One region of the Streptomyces pseudoechinosporeus genome, then DNA from elsewhere that is predicted to be linked to it. Evidence: riboswitches for the same ligand, from Rfam matches in the RefSeq annotation. Region 1 holds a riboswitch; the other holds the start of a gene.
The links. Region 1 has a riboswitch for glycine ahead of gcvP (aminomethyl-transferring glycine dehydrogenase). Riboswitches for the same ligand answer to the same signal wherever they lie in the genome.
Positions count from the first base shown of each region.

Region 1 (15,378 bases):
AACGGGAGCGCCGGACTAGTGCTGCCCAGTCTGTTGGGCAAGCTTGGTGTCGACTCGTTGACCATCAATCCCGGTCTCGACGAGTCAAGGCCCACCGAGACGGCAGATGCGCGCAGGTCGGGGCTTGTGCGGCTCGGGGAGATCGTGGCCTCGGCGCGGGCCGCGTTCGGGGTGCGGTTCGACCCGGTTGGTGAGCGGCTCTCGCTCGTCGATGAGAAGGGGCGGATCGTCGAGGACGACCGGGCGCTGCTCGTGATGCTCGACCTGGTGGCTGCCGAGCGGCGCAGCGGGCGGGTGGCACTGCCGGTCACCACCACGAGGATCGCCGAGCAGGTGGCGGCGTACCACGGGACTCAGGTCGACTGGACGACCACCTCGCCGGACGATCTGACGCGGGTCGGGCGCGACGACTCGACGATCTTCGGAGGCGATGGGCGCGGTGGGTTCATCGTGCCGGAGTTCAGCAGTGTCTTCGACGGTACGGCGGCCTTCGTACGGCTCATCGGTCTGGTGGCGCGCACACAGCTCACACTCAGCCAGATCGACGCGCGGATTCCGCGGGCACATGTCCTCAAGCGCGATCTTGCGACTCCCTGGGCTGTCAAGGGCCTGGTGATGCGGCGTGTGGTGGAGGCGGCCGGTGACCGGTTCGTGGACACGACCGACGGCGTACGGGTCGTGGAGACCGACGGGCGCTGGGTGATGGTGCTGCCGGATCCGGCCGAGGCGGTCACGCATCTGTGGGCCGAGGGGCCCGACGACGCTTCCGCCCAGGCGTTGCTCGACGAGTGGTCGTCCGTGGTGGACAGCGCCGGGCGCTGAGCACGCGCGCGTGCCGAACGGTGCCCCCAATGGGGCCCGTTCGGCACGTCGGTGGGGCCGTTCGGAGGTAGCGGTCGCGACGTGCGACGATGTGCGGCATGCCGCAGTACCCCCCTGTCCGGAGCACCCCCACGCGCCCTCCGCGCCCGGACGCCTCCATGTCGCTGCTCACCAACGTCATGGACCACAGCCTGGACGAGGGGTATGCGGAGGCGGCCGCCCGCAAGCAGGCCGAGCACGCTGGCGGCATGCCGAAGACGCTGCGGGCGAAGCTCGGTCTCGCGGCCGGCCTGGTACTCGCGGCCCTGGTGGTCACCGTGGGGGCAGCACAGGCGCGGATAGCGGCTCCGGTCGTCGCCAAGGAGCGCGAGGAACTCATCGACCGTATCGACCGTGAGACCGCGGTGGCCGACAAGATCGAGGACAGTGTCGACGAGTTGCGCGACGACGTGAGTGCTCGGCAGCGCGAGGCTCTGAAGAAACACGGCGGCGACCGGGGCGAACTGGTCGGCATTCTGTCCGGAGCGGTCGAAGTGCACGGTCCCGGCGTGAAGCTGGTCGTGAACGACGCGAAAGAAGCCGATCAGAGCGGTGACTCAGACGCGCGCGAGACGTCGGGCTTCTCCGACACGGGGCGCGTACGGGATCGCGATCTGCAGCGGGTCGTCAACGGCTTGTGGGCATCGGGCGCCGAAGCCGTCTCGATCAACGGGCAGCGGCTGACGGCGCTATCCGCGATCAGGGCGGCGGGTGACGCGATACTGGTCGACAACAAGCCGCTGGTGCCGCCGTACACGGTGCTCGCGGTGGGGGACGGCAAGGGGCTGAGCAGCGAGTTCCAGAGCAGTGCTGACGGGTTGTATCTGCAGGCGCTGCACGAGAACTTCGGGATCCGGACCGCCCTTTCCGTCGAGGATGACGTCCGGCTGCCCGCCGCGCCGAGCGTGATCGTACGAACAGCAGAACCGAGCACAGAGAAGGGCACATCGTGATCGCCGTACTGGGCCTCGTCGTGGGAGTCCTGGCTGGATTGCTGGTTCGGCCGGAAGTTCCGGCGGTGGTCGAGCCGTACCTCCCGATCGCCGTGGTCGCGGCGCTCGACGCCGTGTTCGGCGGGCTGCGCGCGATGCTCGACGGCATCTTCGACGACAAGGTCTTCGTGGTGTCCTTCCTGTCCAACGTCGTGGTGGCCGCGCTGATCGTCTTCCTGGGCGACAAGCTCGGCGTCGGCGCTCAGCTGTCCACGGGCGTCGTGGTCGTCCTCGGCATCCGCATCTTCTCCAACGCCGCGGCGATCCGCCGGCACGTGTTCCGGGCGTGAGGCCGATGAGCAACCAGGACGAGACCTCTGAGAAGGCCCCCAAGTCGGCCCCTGAGAACCCGCTGCGCAAGAAGCTGCCCGAAGAGGTGCCGGCTGAGGTCCCGGAGACACCGAAAACCGAGGCTCCTCAGACGCCGAAAACCGAAGCCTCGGAGGCTCTGGAGACCGAGCCGGAGCAGATCGAGCCGCCCCTGTCCGGTCGCCAGCGGCTGGTGAACGGCCTGTGGCCGCCACGCCTGTCACGTGCGCAGTTCATCGTCGCCCTCCTGCTGTTCGGCCTCGGCTTCGGCCTGGCCGTTCAGGTGGCGTCCAACAGCGACGGCGACGGTGCCCTGCGCGGCGCGCGTCAGGAAGATCTCGTACGCATCCTCGATGAACTGGACGACCGTACTCAGCGTCTGGAAGAGGAGAAACGAGGTCTCGAAGATCAGCGCACCGAGCTGGAGAACAGTTCGGACCAGGCCGAGGAGGCCCGCAAGCAGACGGTCGAGAAGGAGAAGCAGCTCGGCATACTTGCGGGCACGGTGGCGGCGCAGGGACCCGGCATCACGCTGACCATCGACGACACGAAGGGGACGGTCGAGGCCGACATGCTGCTCGACGCGATCCAGGAGCTGCGCGCAGCCGGAGCGGAAGCGATCCAGGTCAATGGCGTACGGGTGGTCGCCAGCACCTATCTGACGGACGCGAGCGGAGGTGGAGTGAGCGTCGACGGGAACAAGATCAGCCCGCCCTATCGTTTCAAGGTCATCGGCAGGCCGCAGGACCTCGAACCGGCGCTCAACATCCCCGGCGGGGTGGTGCAGACTCTGGAGAAGGAGCAGGCCACTGTCACGGTGGAGCGCTCCGACAAGATCGTCGTGGACGCCTTGCGACCAGCGAAGCAGCCTGACTACGCTCGGTCGTCCTCCCCGTGAGGCGGGGGCGCATGCGGGCCGCTCGTCGAGGGCATGACGTTGCGGGGGGTCGACGCACCGAATGGGTGGTGCGTGGTGGAAACTGTCTGGTGGATGCGGACGTTGTGAGGATGTCTGGCTCGACCGCTGTGTGTAATCAGGGTTCGTCCTGCCCCACGGGCGGGTCTGTTTCGGTCAAGGGGAATCGCCCGTGAAGTTGTTTGCGAAGTGGTTTGGCAAGAGCGCGAAAGAGGGCAGCGACAATGCCACTGCCCGACATCGCGCATCGCGCCATGAAGATGCCGAAGGGCAGGGGGAGCGCCCGCTGTTCCGAGATCAGCTCGGTGGCCCAGGTGGTGACATTTCCGGTGGTCAGGGCGCGCCGTCTGTTGACCCTGCCCAGTCCGGCCGCATAGGTTTCGGGGAACCGTCAACCTCAAGTGCGGGTGGAGGGTTCTCCCCCGACCCGTACGCGTCCAATGCCCAGGCAGGACAGCCGCGGCAGGAGGATCCGTCCATGTCGGCCCTGGTGTGCACGAGGTGCGGGAACCGCAACGCGGAGAACAGCCGGTTCTGCTCCAACTGCGGCGCGCCGCTGCGGGCCGGAGCGGCCGCCGAGCGCCCGTCGGAGACCACCTCGACGATCTCCATCTCGGGCCTCGAGGCCTATGACGCCGAGGCCACCGGCCAGACGCAGATGCCCATGCTGTCTCCCGAGGCGCAGGCAGCTGTGGACGCGCTGCCGCTCGGCTCGGCACTTCTGGTGGTGCGCCGCGGCCCCAACTCGGGCAGCCGCTTCCTGCTGGACAGCGACCTGACCACGGCGGGCCGTCATCCGCAGAGCGACATCTTCCTGGACGACGTGACCGTGTCGCGTCGCCATGTGGAGTTCCGTCGGCAGCCGGACGGCACGTTCACGGTGGCGGACGTCGGCAGCCTGAACGGTACGTACGTCAACCGGGAGCGGATCGACTCCGTCCCGCTGTCGAACGGCGACGAGGTGCAGATCGGCAAGTACCGGCTGGTCTTCTACGCGAGCCAGCGGGGAATCTGACCCTCCCCCAGAATCCGTCCGGGGGGACCCCAGGGAAGGGCCATGCTTCAAACACCGAGCGGCGGTGCCGGGAACGGCGCCGCCGCCAGTGGGCTGATGAGTATCGGCACGGTGCTGAACGTACTGCGCGACGAGTTCCCCGAAGTCACCATCTCCAAGATCCGCTTCCTGGAGTCGGAGGGGCTCATCGAGCCGCAGCGGACGCCGTCGGGGTACCGGAAGTTCAGCCCGGAAGATGTCGAGCGCCTGGGCCACGTACTGAGGATGCAGCGGGACCACTATCTGCCCCTGAAGGTGATCCGCGAGCATCTGGATGCCATGGAGCGTGGTGAGGCGGTGCAGTTGCCGTCGCTGGGGCGGCAGCGTGACGGCGAGGCCGTCGACGAGCCGGAGGGACCCACCGCGGCGCGGATCGGGCGGGCCGAGCTGCTGGCCGCGGCCGAGATCGGTGAGCAGGAGCTCGATGAGTGGGAGTCGTACGGGCTCATCATGCCGTTGCCGGACGGGGGTTACGATGCCGAGGCGGTGACCGTGGCCGGCCTTGTCGTGGAGCTCGGGCGCTTCGGAATCGAGCCGCGGCATCTGCGCGCCGTTAAGGCCGCCGCCGACCGTGAGGCCGGGCTCGTGGACCAGGTCGTCGCCCCGCTGCGCCTGCACCGCAATCCGCAGACCCGGGCACACGCGGAGGCGCGGACCAAGGAGCTGGCGGGGCTGGCGGTGAAGCTGCATGCCGCGCTGGTGCAGTCCGCGCTCGGAGTACGGCTGCCCTGAACCCGAGGCATGTGCCGAGGCCGGATCGGCCGCGCGTTCCGTGCTCGACTACCCAAAGATGCCGAGCACGGCCTAGGGTTGCTGTGTGAACGAGCTCGACGTCGTAGGTGTCCGGGTCGAAATGCCCTCCAACCAACCGATCGTGCTCCTGCGTGAAGTGGGAGGCGACCGTTACCTCCCCATCTGGATCGGGCCGGGGGAGGCGACGGCGATCGCCTTCGCACAGCAGGGCATGGCTCCCGCGCGACCGCTGACCCACGACCTGTTCAAGGACGTGCTGGAGGCCGTCGGCCAGGAGCTGACCGAAGTGCGCATCACAGACCTGCGGGACGGTGTGTTCTACGCGGAGCTGGTGTTCGCCAGCGGAGTCGAGGTCAGCGCCCGGCCGTCTGACGCCATAGCGCTGGCGCTGCGCACCGGGACGCCGATCTACGGCAGCGACGGGGTGCTGGACGACGCGGGGATCGCGATTCCGGACGAGCAGGAGGACGAGGTGGAGAAGTTCCGCGAGTTCCTCGACCAGATCTCGCCCGAAGACTTCGGGACCAACAGCCAGTGACCCGGCCTGATCCTCCATAACCAGGGCCCCGGCTTCGGGGCGAATATCCAGTGACCCTCCGGGACCGCCGGACGACAGGGCGTGCGGCGGTCGCGCCGAGAGTATTCGGCTAGCCTTTCCCCGCGGTGGGGCACGGGAAACCACTCCTAGGGTGATTATCACTCGGCGTGCCGAGTGCGGTGGTCGTTGACGCACCCCCGGTGACTGCCTACCGTCGAGAAGGCAGGTCAAGGACGGAGGTCGGCGTGAGAAGCAGCGGCGACGGTACGGCTGGGGGTGCCCCCGGACGCAGTCCGGTGGAGAGCGGCCCGTACCCTCCCCCCAGCTCGCGGCTCCGTTCGAGCAGGGGGTACCCCCATCAGGGCAGCGCGGCCGACCACGCTCCGCAGCAGCGGCCGGCGGCGGTGCCGGACGGTGTCGGGGTGGTGTCCGAGGAGATCGGCTATCGCGGTCCCACGGCCTGCGCGGCAGCAGGCATCACCTACCGGCAACTGGACTACTGGGCCCGCACAGGCCTCGTCGAGCCGAGTGTGCGGCCCGCTTACGGGTCGGGGACGCAGCGGCTGTACAGCTTCCGTGACGTTGTCGTCCTGAAGATCGTCAAGCGGTTTCTCGACACGGGTGTGGCGCTGCAGAACATCCGTACCGCGGTCCAGCACCTGCGGGAGCGCGGATTCCGTGACCTCGAGCGCATGACGTTGATGAGCGACGGTGCGACGGTGTACGAGTGCTCCTCGCCCGACGAGGTCCACGCGCTGCTCCAAGGTGGGCAGGGGATCTTCGGGATCGCCGTGGGTGTGGTCTGGCGGGACGTGGAGAGCGCGCTCTCGCAGTTGCACGGCGAGCGCGTCGACACGGGCGAGACGCTCGTCGGACATCATCCCGCGGACGAGCTGGCGCGGCGCCGCAACCGCGCGGTTTGAGCGAGCGGTCGGAGGGGCGAGGGCCCTACACGCCGGGGCGAGGCTCCTGTGTACGGGGGCGTTGTCAGTGGCGTAGGGCAGCATCGGATATGTGAGAACCGCGCCCACGATCCTGCATCTCGACATGGATGCCTTCTTCGCCTCGGCGGAGCAGGCAGCCAAGCCGAGCCTGCGCGGGAAAGCAGTCATCGTGGGTGGACTCGGGCCGCGGGGTGTCGTCGCGACCTGCTCGTACGAGGCCAGGGTCTTCGGGGTCCATTCCGCGATGCCCATGGCGCAGGCGCGACGGCTGGCGCCGAACGCCGCGTATCTGGTGCCCCGTTTCGGGTTCTACCGCGAGATCAGCGAGCAGGTGATGGGGCTACTGCGGGAGCTGTCGCCGCTGGTGGAGCCGCTGAGCCTGGACGAGGCGTTCGTAGATCTGGAGGCCCGGGGAGCGGCCTGGGACGAGGCTTCGGCGCGGCTGGCGGGGGCGAAGCTGCGTGCGGACATCCGGGCCGTCACCGGGCTGACCGGGTCGGTGGGGCTCGCCGCCTCCAAGATGCTCGCGAAGATCGCTTCCGAGCAGGCCAAGCCCGACGGTCTGGTAGTGATAGAGCCGGGGACGGAGCGGGAACTGCTCGCTCCCATGACGGTGCGCATCTTGCCCGGGGTGGGGCCGGCCACCGGGGACCATTTGCGGCGGGCCGGGATCACGACAGTCGGGGAGATCGCCGAGGCGGGTGAGGACGAGGTCGTGCGGCTCCTCGGGAAGGCCCACGGGATCGCGTTGTACGCCATGGCGCTGGCGCACGACGAGCGGCCCGTGGTGGCCGAGCGGGATACCAAGTCGGTGTCCGTCGAGGACACGTACGACGTGGACATCCACGACCGGGTGCGGGTGCGGATGGAGGTGCAGCGGCTCGCCGACCGGTGTGTGCGGCGGCTGCGCGGCGCGCATCTGTCGGGGCGGACCATTGTCCTCAAGGTGCGGCGGTACGACTTCTCGACGCTGACCCGTTCCGAGACGCTGCGGGGTCCCACGGACGACCCCTCGGTGGTGCGGGAGGCGGCCGCGCGGCTGCTGGAGTCCGTGGACACCACTGGCGGCGTACGGCTGCTGGGGGTCGGGGTGTCGGGGCTCGCCGACTACACGCAGGAGGATCTCTTCGCGCAAGTTCAGGCGCAGGCCGAGGCCCAGGCTCACGCGGATGAGCCGGGACATCAGACGCAGGACGAGGCGGAGGAGTCGGCCGAAGAGCAGGAGGCGCCCGCCGTGCGGCGGTGGTCCGCGGGGCATGACGTACGGCATGCCGAGTTCGGGCACGGGTGGGTGCAGGGCAGTGGCATCGGGCGGGTCACGGTGCGGTTCGAGACGCCCGACTCCGAACCCGGGCGCGTACGCACCTTCCGGATCGACGATCCGGAGCTGGAGTCGGCGGATCCGCTGCCGCTGCGCTCCGCTGGGTAACGCGGGCTGGAATCTGCGGGTCCGTTGTGGCTGGTCGCTCCCCCACTCTCGGCTTCGCCCCACTCTCGGCTTCGCTCGAGCGGGGGGACCCCCATGAGCGGGGGGACCCCCATCGCGGCGGAGCCGCATATGTCACAGCCCCGCGCCCCTAAGAGGCCTGCGGCCTCCGGGGCGCGGGTACCGCACCGGGCTTAGGCAAGCCCGCTTAGGACTCGTCCGAGCCTGCCAGGTGGCCGAAGTCGCGGTCCGGGGGCGGGGGCGGGGGTGTCACGTCGAGGCCGTAGTGGTGGTAGAGCTGGAGTTCCTGCTCCGGGGAGAGGTGGCGGCCGACGCCGAAGTCGGGGGCGTCCTTGATCAGGGCGCGGTCGAAGGGAATCCGCAAGGTTCCCTCGACCAGTTCGCTGGGCTCCAGGGGCACGAAGGCATCTCTGCCGAACAGGCCGGTGCGTATGGCCGCCCACTCCGGAGTACCGGTCGCGTCGTCGAGATAGACCTCGTCGACGGTGCCGATCTTGTGGCCGTTGCGGTCGAACGCCTTGCGGCCGATCAGGTTGCGCGGATCGATGTCGGTCTGCACGGGCCCTCCAGCTGGTCACAACTCATCCGTCAGCACTACGCATCCATAAGCACTACGAAAGAGCACTTTGCGGTGGGCGGCCACTCGGAGGGTGCCCGCTGGTACGCTGTCAACGGCCGCTGACCCCGTGCGGGAGAGTCCTCCAAGGCTTCATTGGAGGCGCCGAAGGAGCAAATCCTCCCCGGAATCTCTCAGGCCCACGTACCGCGCGGACGAGGCCACTCTGGAAAGCAGAGCGGGTGTCGACGGCTTCCGCTCTCACCGACGGTGAAAGCCGGAACGCCGTACAACCGGCGGGCCGGTGAAGCTCTCAGGTTGAGATGACAGAGGGGGAGGCCGTCCGGGCACCGCTCCGTGGTGCCCTCGAAGGTCGTGGCAGACCAGGAGGCCTCCGTAAATGACCGCCCATCGCATTCCGCTTTCCGAGCTCGAACGGGGAATCCCCTTCGAGCAGCGCCACATCGGGCCCGACACCGAGGCCCGGGCCAAGATGCTCGCGCAGGTGGGGTACGGCTCGCTCGAGGAGCTGACGGCCGCCGCGGTGCCGGAGGTGATCAAGGACGCCGAGGCGCTCGCGCTGCCGGCCGCGCGCTCCGAGGCCGAGGTCCTCACCGAGCTGCGCTCCCTCGCGGACCGTAACGAGGTCCTCGACTCGATGATCGGGCTCGGTTACTACGGCACGTTCACGCCGCCGGTGATCCTGCGCAACGTCATGGAGAACCCGGCCTGGTACACCGCGTACACCCCGTACCAGCCGGAGATCTCGCAGGGCCGCCTGGAGGCGCTGCTGAACTTCCAGACCATGGTCGCCGACCTCACGGGTCTGCCGACGTCGGGTGCCTCGCTGCTCGACGAGGGCACCGCCGCCGCCGAGGCCATGGCGCTGTCGCGGCGCGTGGGCAAGGTCAAGAACGGCGTCTTCCTCATCGACGCCGACGCGCTGCCGCAGACCATCGCCGTCATCGAGACGCGCGCCGAGCCGATCGGCGTCGAGGTCGTCGTCGCGGATCTCGGCGAGGGCATTCCGGCCGAGGTCGCCGAGCGCGGCGTGACCGGCGTGCTCCTCCAGTACCCGGGCGCCTCCGGTGCCGTACGGGACATCAAGCCTGTGATCGAGCAGGCGCATGAACTGGGCGCGATCGTCAGTGTCGCCGCCGATCTGCTGGCATTGACGCTGCTCACCTCGCCGGGGGAGCTCGGCGCCGACATCGCGGTCGGCACGACGCAGCGTTTCGGCGTACCGATGGGCTTCGGCGGGCCGCACGCCGGATACATGGCGGTGCGCGAGAAGTTCGCCCGCAACCTGCCGGGCCGTCTCGTCGGTGTCTCGCTGGACGCGGACGGCGACCAGGCATACCGGCTCGCCCTGCAGACGCGGGAGCAGCACATCCGTCGGCAGAAGGCGACCAGCAACATCTGTACGGCTCAGGTGCTGCTCGCCGTGATGGCCGGGATGTACGCGGTCTACCACGGTCCGCAGGGCCTCAGGTCGATCGCGCAGCGCACCCACCGGTACGCCACGATCCTCGCCGCGGGTCTGAAGGCGGGCGGGGTCGAGGTCGTCCACGAGGCGTACTTCGACACGGTCACCGTCCGGGTGCCGGGAAGGGCTGCCGAGATCGTCGCAGCGGCGCGTGAGGGCGGGGTCAACCTGCGTCTCGTCGACGCCGACCAGCTGTCCATCGCCTGCGACGAGACCACCACGCGGACCCAACTGGGCGCCGTCTGGACCGCGTTCGGCGTCGAGGGTGACATCGAGGCGCTGGACGCCTCCGCCGCGGACACGCTGCCCGCCGCGCTGCTGCGCACCGACGAGTACCTCACGCACCCGCTGTTTCACCAGCACCGCTCCGAGACCGCGATGCTGCGCTATCTGCGCCGCCTCGCCGACCGTGACTACGCGCTCGACCGCGGCATGATCCCGCTTGGCTCCTGCACCATGAAGCTCAACGGGACCACCGAGATGGAGCCGGTCACCTGGCCGGAGTTCGGGCAGCTGCACCCCTTCGCGCCCGCCGAACAGGTGCAGGGCTACCTCACGCTCATCCGTGAGCTGGAGGAGCAGCTCGCCGAGGTCACCGGTTACGACAAGGTGTCGCTCCAGCCCAACGCCGGTTCGCAGGGCGAGCTGGCCGGCCTGCTCGCCGTACGCGGATACCACCGCGCGAACGGCGACGAGCAGCGCACGGTCTGCCTCATCCCGTCTTCCGCGCACGGCACGAACGCGGCGAGCGCCGTCATGGCCGGCATGAAGGTCGTCGTCGTGGGCACCGCCGAGGACGGCGAGATCGACGTCGAGGACCTGCGCGCCAAGATCGAGCAGCACCGTGACGAGCTGGCGGTGCTGATGATCACGTACCCCTCGACGCACGGCGTCTTCGAGGAGCACGTCGCCGACATCTGCGCGCAGGTGCATGACGTGGGCGGTCAGGTGTACGTGGACGGAGCCAACCTGAACGCGCTGGTGGGCCTCGCCAAGCCGGGCCGCTTCGGCGGTGATGTCTCGCACCTCAACCTGCACAAGACGTTCTGCATCCCGCACGGCGGCGGCGGTCCGGGCGTCGGCCCGGTCGGTGTACGCGCGCATCTGGCGCCGTATCTGCCGAACCACCCCCTGCAGCCCGCCGCGGGCCCCGAGACGGGCGTCGGCCCGATCTCGGCCGCTCCCTGGGGCTCGGCCGGGATCCTGCCGATCTCCTGGGCGTACGTACGCCTCATGGGCGGCGAGGGGCTCAAGCGGGCCACGCAGGTCGCCGTGCTGAGCGCGAACTACGTGGCCAAGCGGCTGGAGCCGCACTATCCCGTGCTCTACACCGGTCCCGGCGGGCTGGTGGCGCACGAGTGCATCATCGATCTGCGACCGCTGACCAAGACGACCGGCGTGAGCGTCGACGACATCGCCAAGCGACTGATCGACTACGGGTTCCATGCGCCGACGATGTCCTTCCCGGTGGCCGGGACGCTGATGATCGAGCCGACCGAAAGCGAGGATCTGGCCGAACTCGACCGGTTCTGCGAGGCGATGATCGCCATTCGTGCGGAGATCGAGAAGGTCGGCTCGGGGGAGTGGCCGGCGGACGACAACCCGCTGCGGAACGCTCCGCACACGGCGGCCGTGCTCGGCGGCGCGTGGGAGCACGCGTACAGCCGTGAGGAGGCCGTCTTCCCGGCAGGGGTGTCGGCCGCGGACAAGTACTGGCCGCCGGTGCGGCGGATCGACCAGGCGTACGGCGACCGGAACCTGGTCTGCTCCTGCCCTCCGATGGACGTTTACGACGAGTAGCCGGCGTAATCGCTCCCGGGCATACGTCGGGGCCGGTTCCGGGATCTCCCGGGGCCGGCCCCTCATATGTCCGAGCAGCGTGCCTGGCGTCGCCGGTGGTGCGCCGCGCGGCTCAGGCGGCGGTCATCACCTGCGCGCTGATCATCGGTCGGTGCGGGTCGATGATCCGGCCGTCCGGCAGGAGCTCACCGGTGTCCTCGAAGAGCAGGACGCCGTTGCACAGCAGGCTCCATCCCTGCTCCGGGTGGTGCGCCACGAGGAGCGCTGCTTCCCGGTCGGCGGAGTCGGCTGTCGGACACGGTGGCTGGTGCTGGCACATTGATGGGATCTTTCGCTGGGTAGTGAGATCGGTGATCGTCGTGGTGTCTGTCCTGCGGCTCGATGTGGTGTTCATGGCCGCCCCCCGTTTGTCAGTCGGTACGGAACCCAGTGTTGCCCTATAAACGTCCATCCGCAGGGATTTCGCGGTGACGCTTCTCACAGGTTGATGACGCACCACCCGTGCGGATGGTTCATTCCAACTGGGCTGCCCGTTTGGGTGGTTCCAGGGGGTCGGATAGGTCTAGTTCGAACGGGCCGGGCGTGCGCTGTGTCCCCACCGCGTCACTGCGTGCAGCAGTGTGCCCCGTGGCCGGAGTGGGACCACGGGGCACGGAAGCCGAGGTGTGTTCAGGCGGGTGAGCCGAGCAGCGGGGGAGCGGCGGCGGGGGTGAGCCGGTTGGTCAGGACGGGTAGCAGTTCGGCCACGCGGTGCGGGCGGTGCGAAGCGATGCCGGGCGGCGCGGGCGCCAGGGGCACCAGCAGATCGGTGGCGGCGGGATGGCCTTCGGCGCCGTCGGCCGTGCAGTCGCCGTGCAGCCAGAGCGTGAGCATGTAGAGCTCGGGTACGGAGAGCAGGCGGGCCTGGTACGACTGCGTCATGGCCTCCGCCTGGCGCAGCGCGCGCTCGGTGGCGGAGACGTACGGACCCTCGAAGAAGTGGGAGAAGGCCCAGCCGTCGGGGGTCAGCCTGGTCTCGGCAGCCGCTACGGCAGACCCACCGCAGCGGATGAGGAAGCGCCACCCCGCGAGACGGGTGGCCGAGGCGCCCGCCGGCGTGATCCGGTCGAGCACGTGGACGGGCAGCGGGAGGTCGGGTGTGGCGGGCCCCTGGGCGTTGCGCAGGGATGGGGTGGGTGCCTCGCGGACGGCGGTGGGAGAACCGAGGGCCGTGAGGACGGTACGTACAGCGGGCGCGGGAGCCGGAGGGACATGCAGCGGCATGGTGGGTCGCCTCTCATTCGACAGGCACAGGTGGCGCGAGGACGGGGGCGGACGACGCTGTCAGCACTCGGGGGCAGAGGGGCGGGGGTCCCCGGCCTGTGGGTCACCGTGCTGCCTGTCGCGCGGCGTCTGGCGCGTACGCTCGCATCGAGGATCTGCTGTCGCTTTGCGATCGCACGCATCAGACGCTGCGCGGCTCACCTTTCGGTGGATGACGTCACTGTGACGACAGGGCCAACGACCGCGAGCGCCGACTCTCTGCCTCGTTCGCGAAGTTTATACGACCCGTGTTCGGACAGTGTTTCGTCTAGCCGTTGCGTGGATTAAGGGCAAGGCACCATTCGGCCGTCGATAAGTGCCTTTGATCCCGATTCTTCGGAGGTATCAGGCGACGACCTCGGCATTCGTCACCGAAACGGTCGGCTGGATGTCGTCGGCGTTTTTCACGAGACCGCAACTCGTCGGAGGCGAGGTCACTGCTCGGCGAAAAACCGTGCATTGCCTCATGCCGCGTGAATGTGCCTGGATGGCCTGCGTTCAGAGTAGCGCGCAACAGGCTTGTCCAGGACGTTATCGATCGCATTGCCTGGGCATCATCCCCCGTGACCCGGGACGTCAGCGGCCGGTTCGTCGGGCTGCCCAGTCGAGGAGGGACGCTTCGATGGGGGAGAAGGTCGAGGCAGCGTCGTTCGGCCTGTCCGATCGCCAGCGCTACCGAGGCAAGCTCCGGCAGTGCCTGGCGGGGCTTGAGCGGCTGTTGGCGGAGGAGCGGTTCGACCGCCCGAAGAATCTCATGGGTCTGGAGATCGAACTCAATCTCGCGGGCCCGGACGGCATGCCGCGCATGATGAACGCTCAAGTACTTGAACGTATCGCCAGCCGTGATTTCCAAACAGAACTCGCCATGTTCAATCTGGAAGTCAACATTGCCCCACATCGATTGGGAGGCCGGGTATTCGACCGCCTCGCCGAGGAGCTGCGGACCTCACTCGCATATGCCCATCGCAAAGCGAACGAGGTCGACGCGGGCATCGTGATGATCGGCATTCTGCCCACGCTCGCACGCGACGACCTGGTCTCCGCGAACCTCTCCGACGTGGACCGCTACACCCTGCTCAACGACCAGATCGTGGCGGCCCGCGGCGAGGACTTCACACTCGACATCGACGGCGTCGAGCGGCTCAGCTGCACTTCCGCGTCCATCGCGCCCGAAGCCGCCTGCACCTCCGTGCAGCTGCACCTGCAAGTCACGCCCGGCCGTTTCGCCGACGTGTGGAACGCCGCGCAAGCGATCGCCGCCGTACAGGTCGCGGTCGGCGCCAACTCCCCGTTCCTGTTCGGCCGTGAGCTGTGGCGCGAGTCCCGGCCGCCGCTGTTCCTGCAGTCCACCGACACCCGTCCGCCCGAGTTGCAGGCCCAGGGCGTCCGTCCGCGCACCTGGTTCGGAGAGCGGTGGATCTCGTCGGCGTACGACCTCTTCGAGGAGAATCTGCGCTACTTCCCGGCGCTGCTGCCGATCTGCGACGAGGAGGATCCGCAGCGCGTCCTGGACGACGGCGGCATACCCCGGCTCGGCGAACTCGTACTGCACAACGGCACCATCTACCGCTGGAATCGCCCGGTGTACGGCATTGACGACGGCGTCCCGCATCTGCGTGTCGAGAACCGCGTACTGCCCGCCGGTCCCACCGTCACCGACGTCATCGCCAACACGGCCTTCTACTACGGGCTCATACGAGCCCTCGCCGAGGACACCCGGCCCGTGTGGACGCGGCTGCCCTTCGAGGCTGCCGCCGCCAACTTCGACCACGCGTGCCGGTACGGCATCGACGCACACCTTCAGTGGCCGCGGCGTGGCCGGTACGGCGGGACGACGCGGGTGCCGGCGGTGCAGCTGGTGCGGGACGAACTGCTGCCGCTCGCGGAGGCGGGCCTGGACGCGTGGGGCGTCGAGCCGGCCGACCGGGACCTCTACCTCGGTGTGATCGAGGAGAGATGCAGACGGCGGGTGAACGGGGCGGCCTGGCAGTCCAGTACGTTCCACCGGGCGCTGGAGACCGGCATGGACCGGGAGGCGGCGCTGGCCGCCACGACGAAACGTTATTGCGAGCTGATGCACCTCGGTGAGCCGGTGCACACCTGGCCGGTGGGGCTGCCGGAGCCGGCGATTCCGCTGGTGTGAGCTCGCGCCCCCGCTGCCTTCGCGATTTGGTCGACCTCGTCCTCGATCGCCGCCACGGTGCCCCCGACGACGGCGAGAACAAGCGCCGCCGTGCGCGCGGAAGGGGGTCGGCTGTCCTGCCCCCGTGCCGGTCGGGCAAGCTGTGACGTCCCATGCGGTGGTGCCCTCCCCCCTGCTTGATCCGTGAGCCGTACGGCGCGGGGCCAGGATGGGGACGAGACGGGATGACACAACTGGAGGCACATGTGCAGTCGGAGGCGGGGGCGGTGGCCGATTC
Region 1 is NZ_BAAGPS010000067.1:101,208-116,585, reverse strand. Features, by position in the region: gene ACYVO6_RS40805 (sugar phosphate nucleotidyltransferase) at 1-822, shown strand, start outside; gene ACYVO6_RS40800 (DUF881 domain-containing protein) at 921-1,814, shown strand; gene ACYVO6_RS40795 (small basic family protein) at 1,811-2,143, shown strand; gene ACYVO6_RS40790 (DUF881 domain-containing protein) at 2,149-3,060, shown strand; gene ACYVO6_RS40785 (FHA domain-containing protein) at 3,209-4,093, shown strand; gene ftsR (transcriptional regulator FtsR) at 4,136-4,864, shown strand; gene ACYVO6_RS40775 (bifunctional nuclease family protein) at 4,950-5,423, shown strand; gene ACYVO6_RS40770 (MerR family transcriptional regulator) at 5,669-6,346, shown strand; gene ACYVO6_RS40765 (DNA polymerase IV) at 6,438-7,796, shown strand; gene ACYVO6_RS40760 (PRC-barrel domain-containing protein) at 8,002-8,373, opposite strand; glycine riboswitch at 8,494-8,590, shown strand; gene gcvP (aminomethyl-transferring glycine dehydrogenase) at 8,771-11,656, shown strand; gene ACYVO6_RS40750 (DUF5999 family protein) at 11,769-11,975, opposite strand; gene ACYVO6_RS40745 (hypothetical protein) at 12,326-12,919, opposite strand; gene ACYVO6_RS40740 (glutamate--cysteine ligase) at 13,581-15,101, shown strand; gene ACYVO6_RS40735 (CPBP family intramembrane glutamic endopeptidase) at 15,347-15,378, shown strand, end outside.

Region 2 (15,378 bases), on a different contig from region 1:
CTGGGCGGTCATTGCCTCGACCGCCTCCGGGAGCATCGGGGTGGTCGCGGCGTGGTCGAGGTATGCCATGGTGGGCCCAATTCTAGAGCCCGCTGTTTTCTGCCTCGGCCAGGCCGAGCGGTAGCGGCACGACTGCCCGCGGCCGACCAGGCTCTGCCCGCAGCCAACCAGGCTCGCGACACCTTCCGTCAGCCGCCGAGGCTCCACGACATGGTGCTGTCAGCCGACATGAAGGCCGCGAGGACCAGGAGGTCGGCGATGCCGAGACCCAGGCCCAAGTAGGCGCGACCGCGGCGCGTGGTGTCGCGGTGGAGGGCTACCGACGCCAGGACGATGGCGATGGGGCCGAGAAAGATGTTGAAGACCAGGAGGCCCACGAGGCCGAGGATGAAGGACGCCACGGCCATGCCGTCGGCGTCGCGACGGACGGTGCCTCGGCGCTGGGGCGCGGCGGTGGTCAGTTGCATGGGTCTGCTCCCAACAGGCGTAGGGGCGTGGTCAGTTGGTGGTCTCGCGGCGGCGTGAGTGGCGCTCGCGGGCCGCGAAGACGGCCAGCCAGACGCCGATGACCGCGGCGGCGACGAGGGTGAAGGAGAGCGGCGCGTGGGCCACGGTGCCCAGAACGACGCCCAGCAGCAGGAGTGCCGCGACGAGGAACAGCATGGGATGCCTCTCGTGGTGTCGTGGGTACTGATCGATGATCGGTGAACGCTTGTAGTTACAGTTGTTCACTGACTTGTCAGTCTAGCGTGTTCCTGACTTTCCAAATCACAGAGAACAGTTGTTAACTGCATGGCATGAGTCACACCCTCGGCGTCCGGCAGGCCCAGAAACAGAAGACGAGGCAGGCGTTCCTGGACGCCGCGCTGGCCCTGCTGGAGGAGCAGAGCCTCAGCAGTCTGGGCCTGCGTGAGGTCACCAGGGCCGTGGGCGTCGCCCCAACCGCCTTCTACCGGCACTTCCCCTCGACGGCGGATCTCGGTGTGGCCCTGGTCGAGGAGGCGCTGGGCAGCCTGCACGCGATGATCGCCGGCACGGTGTCAGCGGCCGGCGACGGCGACGAACGTATCGAGCGCGCCATCGCGCTGATCGCCCGTCATGTGCGCGAGTACCCAGCACACATCCGCTTTATCGCCCGCGAACGGAACGGCGGGGTCCAGAAGGTCCGGGCCGCGATCGCGGAGCAACTGGCCCGGTTCACCGACGAGGTGAAGACCGCGCTCGCCCAGCACCCGGAGTCGGCGGGCTGGAGCGACGACGACCTGCTGATGCTCGCGGGCCTGTACGTCGACCAGATGCTGATGACCGCCTCCAACCTCCTGGACGCGTCCCCCGAGGAACAGGAACAGGTCATCCGGGTGGCGACCCGCCGCATGCGCCTGATCAGCATCGGCCGCCGGCACTGGCTGGGGTGACCTCCCCGCACAAGGACGCGCACGAAGGGCGCGTACGAAGCTCTCGTACACGCCCTTCCGTCGCCCTACCTGCTCAGTCGGAGCCGGTCAGAGTCTGACCCGAGCGAGCTGTCGCGACTGCGCCACCAGCCGGTCCGCGCTGTCCCAGACCTCGGCGTCCTCCTCCAGGAAACCGCCGGCGAGGTTGCGCGTGGTGATCGAGATCCGCAGCGGACCCGGCGCCGGACGGCAGCGTATGTGCACGGTCAGTTCGACGGTCGGGACCCAGCCGGACAGGCCCAGCTCGAAGGCGGTCGGCGGCAGTGCGTCGACCGCGAGGAGCAGCGAGAAGGGGTCGGCGTCCCGGCCGTCGGCGAGCCCGAACCAGGCCCGCATCTCGCCCTTGCCGGACGGCGATCCGAGGGCCCAGCCCAGGGTGGAGGGGTCGAGCTTGAGCATCAGCCGGTCGGTGATGGCGGAGCTGCCGGGGACGGGAGCGGGAGCGTCGGCGGGGCCGGAGCACTGGTCCAGCGGCGGAATCGCGGGCGGTTTCGCCGACGTCCGTACGTCGTCGGGGAGTTGGTCCAAGTCCCCGTAGGAGGCGAGGACGCGGATCCGTTCGATCTCCCGGCCTTCGTCGTCGTGCTGGAAGAGGGACGCCTGGCCCGTGGACAGGGTGCGGCCGGTGCGTACGACGTCCGTGCGGACGACTGCCGGACCCGGCTCGGATGCCGTCAGGTAGTGCGCGGAGACGGTGAACGGGTCGCCGTGCGGCAGGGCGTCCGCGAGTGCGCGGCCCAGAACGGCCAGCAAGTAACCGCCGTTGACGGCGTTGATGATCGTCCATCCGGCGGACAGGTCGATGTCGTAGACGCCGGGTGTGCGCGGCGTGACCGCGGTGTCGCGGTCGAATTCGCTGTCGCCGATCGCTGCCTGTACGAGAGTCGCTTCTGACATGCCTGAACGGTACAACAGGAAATTACTAAGCAGTAGCTTTTGAGATTTCAGCCACGTGACATCTCCCGACTCACCACATCTGCCCACTGACACGGAAACGGGAGAGCGCACACGCGCTCTCCCGTTTCCCCGTGCGTGGGCTACTACTTGGCGTCCTTGGGCGCCTCGACCGACGCCTCCGCCCGAGCCTTCTGCGCCGCGTCCGCCGACACCACCGAGTCCGGCACCAGTTCGACCGCCTCCTTGGCCGCCGACAGCAGCACGGTGTCCTGCGGTGCCTGGTCCGCCGCGTTCTCCGGGTGGTGGCAGGCCACCTGCTGACCGGGCTTCAGCTCAAGGAGCGGCGGCTCCTTGGTGGTGCAGATCTCCGTGGCCTTCCAGCACCGGGTGTGGAAGCGGCAGCCGCTCGGCGGCGAGATCGGCGAGGGTACATCGCCTTTGAGCAGGATGCGCTCGCTCTTCGCCGCCCGGCGCCGGGGGTCCGGGATCGGCACGGCCGACATCAGCGCCTTGGTGTACGGGTGCATCGGCGCCTTGTAGAGCGAGTCGCGGTCCGCGAGCTCGACGATCTTGCCGAGGTACATCACCGCGATACGGTCCGAGACATGGCGTACGACGGACAGGTCGTGCGCGATGATCACGTATGTCAGGCCCAGCTCCTGCTGGAGGTCGTCCAGCAGGTTCACGACCTGCGCCTGGATCGACACGTCCAGCGCGGAGACCGGCTCGTCCGCCACGACCAGCTTCGGGTTGAGCGCGAGCGCGCGGGCGATGCCGATGCGCTGGCGCTGGCCGCCGGAGAACTCGTGCGGATAGCGGTTGTAGTGCTCGGGGTTGAGGCCGACGACCTCCAGCAGCCGCTGGACCTCCTTCTTGATGCCGCCCTCGGGCGTGACGCCCTGGAGCTTGAAGGGGGCCCCGATGATGGTGCCGATCGTGTGGCGCGGGTTCAGCGACGAGTACGGGTCCTGGAAGATCATCTGGACGTCACGGCGCATCGGGCGCATACCGCTGACCCCGAGGTGCGTGATGTCCCTGCCCTCGAACTCCACGGTGCCCGCGGTCGGTTCGAGCAGCCGCGTGATCAGTCGGCCCATCGTCGACTTGCCGCAGCCCGACTCGCCGACGACGCCCAGGGTCTCGCCCGACTTGACCTCGAAGTCGAGGCCGTCGACCGCCCGCACCGCGCCGACCTGCCGCTGGAGCAGGCCCTTGCGGATCGGGAAGTGCTTCTGGAGCCCGGTCACCTTCAGCAGGGTCTCGCCGGGGGCGGCGTCCTTGGTGAGGGTCGCGCCCGGGGCCGTCTTCGGGCCCGCGCCGTCGCTCTGTGCGGATGTGGTCACTGCCGCGTCCTCGGGTTTCTCACTCACAGCTTGGGCGCAATCTCTTCGGTCCAGATACGCTCCCGCTGCTCCTGCGTCATATGGCAGGCGGCCCAGTGCTGGCTGCCGACCTCGGCCAGCTCGGGGCGGACCGTGCGGGTGACGTTGTCCTTGGGGACGTCCGCGTACGGGCAGCGCGGGTTGAAGGCGCAGCCCGACGGGATGTTGATCAGCGAGGGCGGGGAGCCCTTGACCGGGATGAGCCGCTCCTGCTGGTCGCGGTCCAGGCGCGGCATCGAGCCCAGCAGGCCCCAGGTGTAGGGGTGCCGGGGCTCGTAGAAGACCTTCTCGGCCGGGCCCCGCTCGACACAGCGGCCGCCGTACATCACCAGGATGTCGTCGGAGAGCTCGGCGACGACGCCCAGGTCGTGGGTGATGATGATGACCGCGGAGCCGAACTCCTTCTGCAGATCCCGGATCAGGTCGAGGATCTGCGCCTGGACGGTCACGTCCAGGGCGGTCGTCGGCTCGTCCGCGATGAGCAGCTCGGGGTTGTTGACCAGCGACATCGCGATCATCGCGCGCTGGCGCATACCGCCGGAGAACTCGTGCGGGTAGCCGTCGACGCGCTTGTCCGGCTGCGGAATGCCCACCCGGTCGAGCATCTCGATCGCGCGCCGCCGCGCGGTCTTCTTGTCGACGTCGTGGTGGATGCGGTACGCCTCCACGATCTGGTGGCCGATCGTGTAGTACGGGTGCAGCGCCGACAGCGGGTCCTGGAAGATCATCGACATCTCGCGGCCGCGCAGCTTGCGTACGTGGTCGGGGTCGGCGGTGAGCAGTTCCGTGCCGTTCAGCCAGATCTCGCCGGAGATCTGCGCCTTGCGCTTGCCGTACTGGCCGGTGGTGTGCAGGCCCATGATGCCCAGCGAGGTCACCGACTTGCCGGAGCCGGACTCGCCCACGATGCCGAGGGTCTTGCCCTTCTCCAGCGTGAAGCTGAGCCCGTCGACGGACTTGACCAGGCCGTCGTCGGTCGGGAAGTGCACCTTCAGGTCGCGGACTTCGAGGAAGGCGGACGGGGCGGGCGAATCCTTCACGGGTTCGCTCAGCGCCGCCCCGGTCTTGCTGAGTTCGGTCATGCGAGCCTCACTCGGGGGTCGATCACGGCGTACAGAATGTCCACGACGAGGTTGGCGACGATCACCGCGAGCGAGGTGATCAGTGTGACGCCCAGGATGACGGGCAGGTCCTTGTCGCTGATCGCCTTGAGGACCGCCTGTCCGAGGCCGGGAAGGCTGAAGGTGGTCTCGGTGAGGATCGCGCCGCCGATCAGGGCGCCGAGGTCCATGCCGAGCATGGTGAGGATCGGCGTCATGGTGGAGCGCATGGCGTGCTTGCCGATCACGACCGGCTCGCGCAGGCCCTTGGCGCGGGCGGTGCGGATGTAGTCCTCGCCCATGACCTCCAGCATCGTGGCTCTGGTGATCCGGGCGTACATCGCCGCGTAAAGGAAGGCGAGCGTGATCCAGGGCAGGAGCATGCCGCCGAACCAGCCGCCGACGCTCTCTTCGATGGGGACGTACTGGGCGTCGAGCCAGCCGAGTCCGTAGCTGAAGATCGCCAGCGACAGCAGGCCGGTGAAGTAGATGGGGAGCGAGACACCGGCGAGGGCGACGACCATCGCGCCGCGGTCCCACAGGGAGCCGCGCTTGAGCGCGGAGAGCACGCCCGCCGCGACACCGAACAGCAGCCACAGAACGGCGGCGCCGAGCGCGAGGGCCAGGGTGACCGGGAAGCGGTCGGTGAGCACCGGCCAGATGGCCTGCTCGTTGCGGAAGGAGTAGCCGAAGCACGGCGCCGAGCACTGCGTGACGTCGCCGCCACCGACGTACGTACGTCCGGCGAAGAGGCCTTTGAAGAACTCCCAGACCTGGGCGAGGATCGGGTCGCCGAGGCCCAGCTTCTGGCGGACCGCCTCGATGGCCCCGGGGTCGGCCTGCTTGCCCACGAACATCGTGGCCGGGTCCACGCCCGCCCAGCGGGGGACGAGGAAGAAGATGCAGAAGACCACCAGGATGATGACCACCAGCATCACTGCGGCGGCGAAGAGCCGCCTGGTGAGGTAAGCGAGCACTGCTCTCGGCCCGGCGGCGGACCGTGGGCCACCGGAGGTCTTCCGGTGGCCCACGGGTCACGCCGCGCCGGCCTTCACCTGCCTTTCGTGCCGTATGGCGGGTGCGCCGGTCGGATTCAGTTCTTCAGACCCAGGTTCACGAAGTCGTACTGACCGCTGTAGTTGTCGGTCGTGTAGACGTTCGCCAGCCGGCTCGAGCGCCAGTTGATGAACTTCTCGAAGACGAAGGGCAGGTAGTAGCCGCCCTCCATGACCTTGTGGTTGATCTCCGTGGCGATCTTTTCCTTGCCCGCGTCGTCCAGCGTGGTGACGTAGTCGTCGAACAGGCCGTCGATCGTCTTGTCCTTGATCATCGCGAAGTTGTTGTTGCCGCTCTCAAGGATGTACTTGCTGCTCCACAGGGGCAGACCGAAGCCCTGGACGGTCGGGAAGTCCGGGCCCCAGCCCATGATGATGATGCCGTAGCCCTTCTTCACCACGTTCGAGGGGCTGCCGATGATGCCGCTGGTCTGCGCACCGTCGTACTGGTCGATCTCGACGTCAATGCCGACCTTCTTCAGCGAGGCCTGGAGAGACTCGGCGGTGGCCACCTCGACCGGCTTGTTGTTGCGGACCGCGATGGTGGTCTTGAAGCCGTTCGGCTGACCGCAGGCCTTCAGCTCTTCCTTGGCCTTGGCGACGTTGCCCTTCTTGTTCGCCGTGGCCGACTCGTACGGGTCGTACTTCTGGCCCTCGGCACCAGGGACGGACGGCGGCAGCATGTTGGTGCCGATGTCGCCACCGGCGATCGGGCCGCCGCGCGCGGTCTGCAGCGACTCGTGGTCGGCGCCGTAGATCACGGCCTTGCGGCAGTGGATGTTGTCGAACGGCTTGACCGTCTGCGGGAAGACCGCGTACCGGACGTAGCCGGAGACCGGGTTGTCCAGGTTGCCCTTGTGCTCCTTCAGGGCCGTGGTGCGGCCCTGCGGGGACAGACCGGTCTGGTTGATGTCCAGGTCGTAGTCGCCGTTGATCAGACGCTGGTCCATGTCGTTGGCGTTGGTGAACAGCGTCAGCGAGATCTTGTCCGGGTACGCCTTGCGGATCGGGTCCGAGGCCGGCTTCCAGTTCTCGTTGCGGACCAGGACCAGCTTCTTGTTCGGCGTGTACGACTGGAACTTGTACGGGCCGGACGAGAACGGCTTCAGACCGTACTTCGACTTGGTGTCCTTGTCCTGGCGGACCGGGGACGCCGAGGCCAGCCCGAGCATGTCAACGAAGTCCGAGTTGGGCGCGGGCAGCTTGAAGATGATGGTCTTGTCGTCCGGGGTCTCGATCGACTTCAGACCCAGCTTGTCCGGGGACGGGTCCTTGTAGGGCCCCGGGTACTCGCCCTTGGGGTCAAGGACGTCCTTCAGGTAGACGGGACCGCCGGACAGCACATCCTGCGCCCACTGGCGCTCGATGCCGTACTTGACGTCCTTGGAGGTGATCGGCTTGCCGTCCTCCCAGGTCACCCCGTCACGCAGCGTGAACGTGTACGTCTTGCCGTCGTCGGAGATCTTCCCCGTGTCGGTGGCGAGGTCGGGGGTGACCTCGGCGCCCTTCGCTCCGGGCTCCGCCTTGCCGGTCACCAGCGTGCGGCTGTAGTACCGCATGAAGTTCCACGCCATGCCGTAGTAACCGCGCGTGGTGTCCCACGAGTCGGCGTCCTGGACGCCGGCGAACTTCAGCTCGCCGCCCTTCTTGACCTCGGATGCCTGGGCGACCTTGTTGTTCGCGGCGTTGAAGCCGGCCGCGCCGCCTTCGCCACCGTCGTCGGTGCCGCCGCCGCCGCACGCCGCCGTGGCCAGCAGCGCGGCAACCACGCCGGCGGCGGCCACGGCCTGCTTGCGCCGCCCTGTGGTGCGTTGGGTAGTCACTCGGATCCTCCGTGTGTGTAGCGGCCCGCCGACAGATGACGGGCCCTGGGGGTACGGCAGTTCAGCGGGAACCCTTCGGATCCAGCGCATCGCGCACGCCGTCGCCGAAGAGATTGAAGGCAAGCACGGTGATGAAGATCGCTACGCCCGGGATCACCATGTACATGGGATCCGAGTCGTAGTAGTCGATCGCGGAGGCAAGCATCTGCCCCCAGGAGGCCGTGGGCGGCTTGACGCCCACGCCCAGGAAGCTGAGTGCCGCTTCGGTGAGGATGTTGGTCGGGATCATCATCGTCGTGTACACGATGATGGGCGCGACGAGGTTGGGCAGCAGCTCCTTGAACAGGATGTAGAACCGCCCGGCCCCGAGACTGCGGGCCGCCTCGATGTACTCGCGCTCACGCAGCGAGAGCGTCTGGCCGCGCACCACGCGTCCGACATAGGGCCAGCCGAAGAAGCCGATCACCAGGATCATCACGAAGATGCGGACGCCTGTGCCGGTGAGGCCCAGCATCTCGTTCGGCATGACCGACACCAGCGCGATGATGAAGAGCAGCTGCGGGAAGGCCAGCAGACCGTCCATCACCCGGCTGATGACCGCGTCCAGCCAGCCGCCGAAGTAGCCGGCGAGGACACCCAGAACCGTGCCGAGCACGACCGCGACGAGGGCGGACAGGAAGCCGACCAGGAGCGAGATCCGGGCGCCGTAGACGATCCGGGCGAACACGTCACGCCCGTTGACCGGTTCGACGCCGAGGAGGTGGTCCGCGCTGATGCCGCCCCAGGAGCCCTTGGGGGTGGAGAAGAGAGGGTCGATCAGGTCCTCGTGGTGCGTCTCGGGGTCCTGCCCGACCAGGTTGGTGATCACCGGTGCGAGCAGTGCGATCGCGATCAGTGCGAGCACGACGATGCCGCCCGTGAGGGCCAGCTTGTCGCGTTTGAGGCGCTCCCAGGCGATCCGGCCGAGGGAACGCCCCTGTACCGCCTTGCCCTCGGCGGAGCCGGCGAGCACCGCCTCCTCGGCAGCGCTCGGGGCCGCTTCCGCGGTCGGCTCGTGCAATGGTGCCGTCATTGTGGCAGCGACCCCTCTCAACCGGCTGTAGCCGGCCCCCACTTGCCGCTGTAGCGGCGTGACCAGTCCGTCGTACACAGGGGCGAACACCCCTGGAGCCGGAGTCTTCAACGGTTCAGCGATCTGTCGAAAGACCTGGCGGTGAATGGATGCCTAAACGTGATGCTGTCTGGGACGTTCCGTTATCCGAACGGTACGTAACGAGGTGCGGACGCGGGACAGTTGATACCCAAGGGCCACACGCCGCGTTTACCCGCGTAGATCGGGACAATAAACTCGAACCAGATCCGAAGTCGAATCGAGGTCGAACGGAAGTCGAACGGAGGTGGATCAGACGGATCGGACGGAGTCCCAAGGGTCCGACGGAGCGTCAGTACGAGTCCGGGTAGCCGTATCCGCCCGCCACCGGTGCCTGCGCGGGGGCCGCGTGGGCCTCGCGGTCGTAGAACGGGCGCGTCATGGCCCGCATCCACATGGCCACCGGGTCGTACTCGTCGGACATCGCGACGGTCGACACCGGCAGCCCCTCCGGCACGACGCCGATCGACTGCTGCATCATCGCCCGTACCGAGTCCACGGCGGGCGGACTCGTGTCGTACACATCGAGGCCGATGGCCAGATACGGCGCGCCCAGCGCGGGCTGCACCCAGGCGCGGCGCAGCGAGCGCACGGCGGCGGTGCGGTGCGCGTTCTGCGTGAGGAGGGCGTAGAACTGCGGGAGTTCGATGCTCGGCTCGGCCATCCGGAGCGGTCCTGCGGGCTGCCGCTCCAGACCGGTGGCGATACGGCGCAGGTCGAGCCAGGGGATGCCGACGCCGCCGCCGGGCGCGTGCGGGTTCAGCCACAGGCCGTAGTGGTCGGGGTAGAGGGTGCGGGCCACGTCGAGGCCGTCGACGACTTCGTACGAACGGTTCCAGCCGCTGGCCGAGAGCTCCTGGGCGGAGGTGACGCAGGGCGCGTAACTGAAGCCCTCCACCTCCATGTTCCCGTACTGGGCGTCCGGTGAGCCGGCCTGGCCGTGCCAGAGCAGCATCCAGATCTGGCCCGCCGAGGGGGTCGCGAGCGCCCGCAGGAGCGCCTCGTAGGCGTCGTAACGCCCGGGCGTCACCTGGCGCAGCATGTGCTCGACCTGCCCGGCCGCGATGCCGCTGGCGCTCACCTGTACCGCCCCTTCGTGAAGTTGACTCGGATATGAAACCAGCTTATGCGCTGCGCTGGCTGAACCGATTGGAGCTGGCCTCCGCTGTAAGTGCCGATTCGAGTTCGGGGCTCCATGTCGATTGCGGGCTGCAGGCTCGTTGTGGCTGGTCGCGCCCACGCGGCGGAGCCGCAAATCGACACAGCCCCGCGCCCCTTACAGGGGCGCTGCAGCGGGCCCCTGGTAGAAGGGGCGGACCCTTTCTCGTAGCCAGGTGGTTACCGGGTCCACGGCTGCTTCCAGGAAGACCAGGTTGACCGGCCAGGGGGCTGGGGCTCGGGTCAGGGCTCTGCCCAGGGCGTCCAGGGGGAGGGTGCGGGCTTCGGGGTCCCAGGAGGTCAGTTCTACGCCTATGAAGAGGACCGGGTCGGCGGTTTCGATGGCGGCGAGGCAGCGGCGGGCGGTTCGTACGGCGCCGGTGGCTTCGAACTCGGTCGAGGCGGCCGTCAGGAAGTCCACCGGGTCCTGCTGCCAGTCGGGCTCGAACAGGCGGACCCGGCCGCCGCTCGCGGGGCCGTCCAGCTCGGTGCGTCCGGCGCGGCACAGTTCGGCGACGGCGGGCGGGGGCAGCGGGATACCGACCGTGCCCTCCGGGTTCACCGCGATGCCCACCTGCGGCGGCAGTCCGCGCGCGAACTCGACGGCGGGCGCGATCGTATACGGCATGTGGTCGCCGACGATCTGCCGGAACTGCTGCTCCGAGCTGAAGACCGGGACGTACGCCTGTCCGTCGAGCTCCATCGCGGGCAGGTTCAGCGGACCGCTGTGCGGGCCGCCGCCGCTCGGCAGCGGCACCCAGAGGAAGCTGCGGCCGAGGACCTCCACGATCCGGGCTCCCGCCGAGGGCCCCGCCGGAGCGCCTAGGGACGCGGCGAGCACCTCCTCCAACTCGTTGCCGGGCCAGCCGACGTGCGGATGGGGGTGCGCCTGTGCCGGGATGTCCATCTGCCTCTACCACCTGCTCGAAAACCACTGCCGGGACCAGTGCCGGATACCACTGCCGGGGCAGCAACCGCTGCGCCTGAAACCCTAGGGTCTGTCCGGCGGATCATGCCGGAGACGCGGGGGCTGGCACGCACTCCCCCACTGCCTTGAGGGCGTGGGGGGACCCCCAGCCGCGTTGTCGTCAATCGCCGACTCCCCCACGCTCGAATCGAGCTCGCGCGGGGGGACCCCCATCGCGTCGACTCAATCCTCCGCCTTGCAGCTGCACGCACCAGACCCCGCTCACCTCTGCTCGCCAGGCACCGTAGCTCTCCTCCGACCTGATCCGCCGGACAGACCCTAGCGCCCGCCGACGCCGGCCGTTTCAGTCGCCGAAGTCGATCCGCCGCAGCACGTCCGCCGCGGCCCGGTCGATGAGGACGGCCGAACCGCAGCCCTCCGGCAGGTCGCCCTTCTCGACGGAGCGCAGCAGCCGGGCGACCGCGGCGCGGTGCCGGGCGAAGGCGTACCGCGAGACGCCTCGGCCCCGCTCACGCTGGCCGTCCAGGGCCGTGTCCGGCGGGACGTCAAGGAGCAGCAGATGCAGCGTGCCGCCGCGGCGTTTGGCCTCGCGCGCGATCCAGCTGCGCACCCAGGCCTGGGTGCCGCAGTCGTGCACGACGACTCCCTCGCCGGAGCGCAGGGCGCGGCGCAGGCCCGCGTAGTGCGCGGCCCGTACGAGGGGGCGGTAGACCGCGTACGGCAGAAACCGGGACACGCGGCGGTCCCAGCGGTCGCGGGTGTCCTGCGAGTCGATGCGGACGCCCGTCACCGCGCGGCGCATCAGGGTCGACTTGCCGCTGCCCGGGAGGCCCGTGACCACGACGAGATCGGCCGCGCCGAAGCGCAGGCCGTGCGGACTGTGTCCCGCGCGCTCCCGTAGATCACGGACGACGGGCGCCGGGAGCGGGCCGCACGCCTCCCTGGCCGGGACTGCCGGGACAGCGGGCTGCTTGGGCAGTGCGACGGCGGCACCCGTCGCGTACGCCGTGGTCCTGTTCACGCTGTTCGTCCTCCCCATGGGGTCGGGAGACCCATCCCCGTCGAGTGTAAAGAGAAGGTAATGCGTGCACCCTGTCGTTTTCGTTCTCGCCATGCCACAGACCCGTCACAGATCACTGTGACGGGTCTGTGACCCCTGTGAAAGGCCTCCCACGCCTGTGAAAGGCCCCCCTGCCATGCCGCACCGATGCGTGCGATGATGTGCGCGCCAACTGCATACCGGCCGCTTGAATCCGCGCGGGAGAGTTCCGGGTACATGTACACGCAGGTGTACGGGTGTCCGGGCGCCGAAGGAGCAAGTCCCTCCCTTGAATCTCTCAGGCCCCGTTACCGCGCGGGCGAGGCACATCTGAAAAGCGGGCCGCTGACCAGCGGCTCCACCCAAGGTGCAAACCATGACCACCGCCTGTCGGCGGTCACGGCGAACCTCTCAGGTTCCGATGACAGATGGGGAGGAACGACCTCGCCGTCATGCCTTGGGAGCCCTGTCCGATGAGCAGCACCACCACTCCACGCCGCACAGCACTCGATGCCCTGCATCGCTCGCTCGGCGCCACGATGACCGACTTCGCCGGCTGGGACATGCCGCTGCGGTACGGCTCCGAGCGCGACGAGCACATGGCCGTACGTACGAAGGCGGGTCTCTTCGACCTCTCCCACATGGGCGAGATCACGGTCACCGGAACGGGGGCCGCCGCACTGCTCGACTACGCGCTGGTCGGGAACATCGGCGGCGTCAAGGTCGGCCGCGCCCGCTACACCATGATCTGCCGCGAGGACGGCGGCATCCTCGACGACCTGATCGTGTACCGGCTCCAGGAGACCGAATACATGGTCGTGGCCAACGCCTCCAACTCCCAGGTGGTCCTGGACGCCCTGACCGAGCGCGCTGCGGCTCACGGGGGTTTCGATGCCGCCGTACGCGACGACCGTGACGCGTACGCGCTGCTCGCCGTCCAGGGCCCCGAGTCCCCCGGCATCCTGAAGTCCCTCACCGATGCCGACCTCGACGGCCTGAAGTACTACGCGGGCCTGCCCGGCACGGTCGCCGCTGTCCCGGCCCTGATCGCGCGCACCGGCTACACCGGCGAGGACGGCTTCGAGCTGTTCGTCGCCCCGGCCGACGCGGAGAAGCTGTGGCAGGCGCTGACCGAGGCTGGCTCCTCTGCGGGCCTCGTCCCCTGCGGACTGTCCTGCCGGGACACACTGCGCCTGGAAGCGGGCATGCCGCTGTACGGGCATGAGCTGTCGACCTCGCTCACCCCCTTCGACGCGGGGCTCGGGCGGGTCGTGAAGTTCGAGAAGGAGGGCGACTTCGTGGGGCGCGAGGCGCTCACCGAGGCCGCCGCCCATGCCGAGTCGTCGCCGCCGCGCGTCCTCGTCGGCCTGGTCGCCGAGGGCCGCCGCGTCCCGCGCGCCGGGTACGCGGTCGTCGCCGACGGCAAGGTCATCGGCGAGGTCACCTCCGGCGCGCCCTCGCCGACCCTCGGCAGGCCGATCGCGATGGCGTACGTCGACGCCGCGCACTCCGCGCCCGGCACGCCCGGTGTCGGCGTGGACATCCGGGGCAGCCACGAGCCGTACGAGGTCGTGGCGCTGCCGTTCTACAAGCGCCAGAAGTAGTCCCGCCGGCGGTTCGGCAGCGCGGCGACGTGACGTACGTTCCCGTGTGCCGTCTCGTATCCGACGTCTCTTGTCCGGCGTCTCGTAACGCAAGACCATCCGTTGATCACCACTCCCCCGTGTACAGGAGAATTCAGGCCATGAGCAACCCCCAGCAGCTGCGCTACAGCAAGGAGCACGAGTGGCTGTCGGTCGCCGAGGACGGCGTATCGACGGTCGGCATCACCGAGTTCGCGGCCAACGCGCTCGGCGATGTCGTGTACGTCCAGCTCCCCGAGGTCGGCGACACGGTGAGCGCGGGCGAGACCTGCGGCGAGCTGGAGTCGACGAAGTCGGTCAGCGATCTGTATTCGCCGGTCACCGGTGAGGTCACCGAGATCAACCAGGACGTGGTGGACGATCCTGCGCTGGTGAACACCGCCCCGTTCGAGGGCGGTTGGCTGTTCAAGGTGCGTATCGCGGAGGAGCCGAAGGACCTGCTCTCCGCGACCGAGTACACCGAATTCTCCGGCTCCGACTCCAGCTCCTGAAGGACTCCTGACTGATGTCGCTTCTGAACCAGCCCCTGCACGAACTCGACCCGGACGTCGCCGCCGCCGTCGACGCCGAGCTGAACCGTCAGCAGTCCACCCTGGAGATGATCGCCTCGGAGAACTTCGCTCCGGTCGCGGTCATGGAGGCCCAGGGCTCGATCCTCACCAACAAGTACGCCGAGGGCTACCCGGGCCGCCGCTACTACGGCGGCTGTGAGCACGTCGACGTCGTCGAGCGGATCGCCATCGAGCGGATCAAGGAGCTCTTCGGCGCCGAACACGCCAACGTCCAGCCGCACTCGGGCGCCCAGGCCAACGCCGCGGCGATGTTCGCGCTGCTCAAGCCCGGCGACACGATCATGGGCCTGAACCTCGCGCACGGCGGGCACCTGACCCACGGCATGAAGATCAACTTCTCCGGCAAGCTCTACAACGTCGTCGCGTACCACGTGGACGACGCGACCGGCCAGGTCGACATGGCCGAGGTCGAGAAGCTGGCCAAGGAGTCCAGGCCGAAGCTGATCGTGGCGGGCTGGTCCGCGTACCCGCGCCAGCTCGACTTCGCCGCCTTCCGCCGCATCGCCGACGAGGTCGGCGCGTACCTGATGGTCGACATGGCGCACTTCGCGGGCCTGGTCGCGGCGGGCCTGCACCCCAACCCCGTCCCGCACGCGCATGTCGTCACGACCACCACTCACAAGACGCTGGGCGGTCCGCGCGGTGGCGTGATCCTTTCCACGGCCGAACTCGCGAAGAAGATCAACTCTGCTGTCTTCCCAGGTCAGCAGGGCGGCCCCCTGGAGCATGTGATCGCCGCCAAGGCCGTCTCCTTCAAGGTCGCGGCCTCGGAGGAGTTCAAGGAGCGCCAGCGGCGCACGCTGGAGGGCGCGCGGATCCTCGCCGAGCGCCTGATGCGGGACGACGTCACTTCGGCCGGCGTCTCGGTGCTGTCCGGCGGCACGGACGTACACCTCGTACTCGTCGACCTGCGCCACTCCGAGCTCGATGGCCAGCAGGCCGAGGACCGCCTCCACGAGGTCGGCATCACCGTCAACCGCAACGCCGTCCCGAACGACCCTCGCCCGCCGATGGTGACGTCGGGTCTCAGGATCGGTACGCCCGCCCTCGCCACCCGTGGCTTCACGGCCGAGGACTTCGCCGAGGTCGCGGACATCATCGCCGAGGCGCTGAAGCCCGCGTACGACTCCGATTCGCTGAAGGCCCGGGTGTCCGCGCTGGCCGACAAGCACCCGTT
Region 2 is NZ_BAAGPS010000003.1:97,427-112,804, forward strand. Features, by position in the region: gene ACYVO6_RS03835 (cysteine desulfurase family protein) at 1-69, opposite strand, end outside; gene ACYVO6_RS03840 (DUF4190 domain-containing protein) at 189-467, opposite strand; gene ACYVO6_RS03845 (hypothetical protein) at 499-663, opposite strand; gene ACYVO6_RS03850 (TetR family transcriptional regulator) at 798-1,415, shown strand; gene ACYVO6_RS03855 (thioesterase family protein) at 1,503-2,351, opposite strand; gene ACYVO6_RS03860 (ABC transporter ATP-binding protein) at 2,495-3,694, opposite strand; gene ACYVO6_RS03865 (ABC transporter ATP-binding protein) at 3,718-4,815, opposite strand; gene ACYVO6_RS03870 (ABC transporter permease) at 4,812-5,810, opposite strand; gene ACYVO6_RS03875 (ABC transporter substrate-binding protein) at 5,927-7,711, opposite strand; gene ACYVO6_RS03880 (ABC transporter permease) at 7,773-8,783, opposite strand; gene ACYVO6_RS03885 (enhanced serine sensitivity protein SseB C-terminal domain-containing protein) at 9,154-9,942, opposite strand; gene ACYVO6_RS03890 (enhanced serine sensitivity protein SseB) at 10,138-10,926, opposite strand; gene ACYVO6_RS03895 (AAA family ATPase) at 11,291-11,986, opposite strand; glycine riboswitch at 12,196-12,310, shown strand; glycine riboswitch at 12,311-12,424, shown strand; gene gcvT (glycine cleavage system aminomethyltransferase GcvT) at 12,460-13,590, shown strand; gene gcvH (glycine cleavage system protein GcvH) at 13,731-14,120, shown strand; gene glyA (serine hydroxymethyltransferase) at 14,135-15,378, shown strand, end outside.
Region 2: it holds a riboswitch for glycine, as region 1 does, so the genes downstream of both, gcvT (glycine cleavage system aminomethyltransferase GcvT) here and gcvP (aminomethyl-transferring glycine dehydrogenase) in region 1, are expected to answer to the same signal.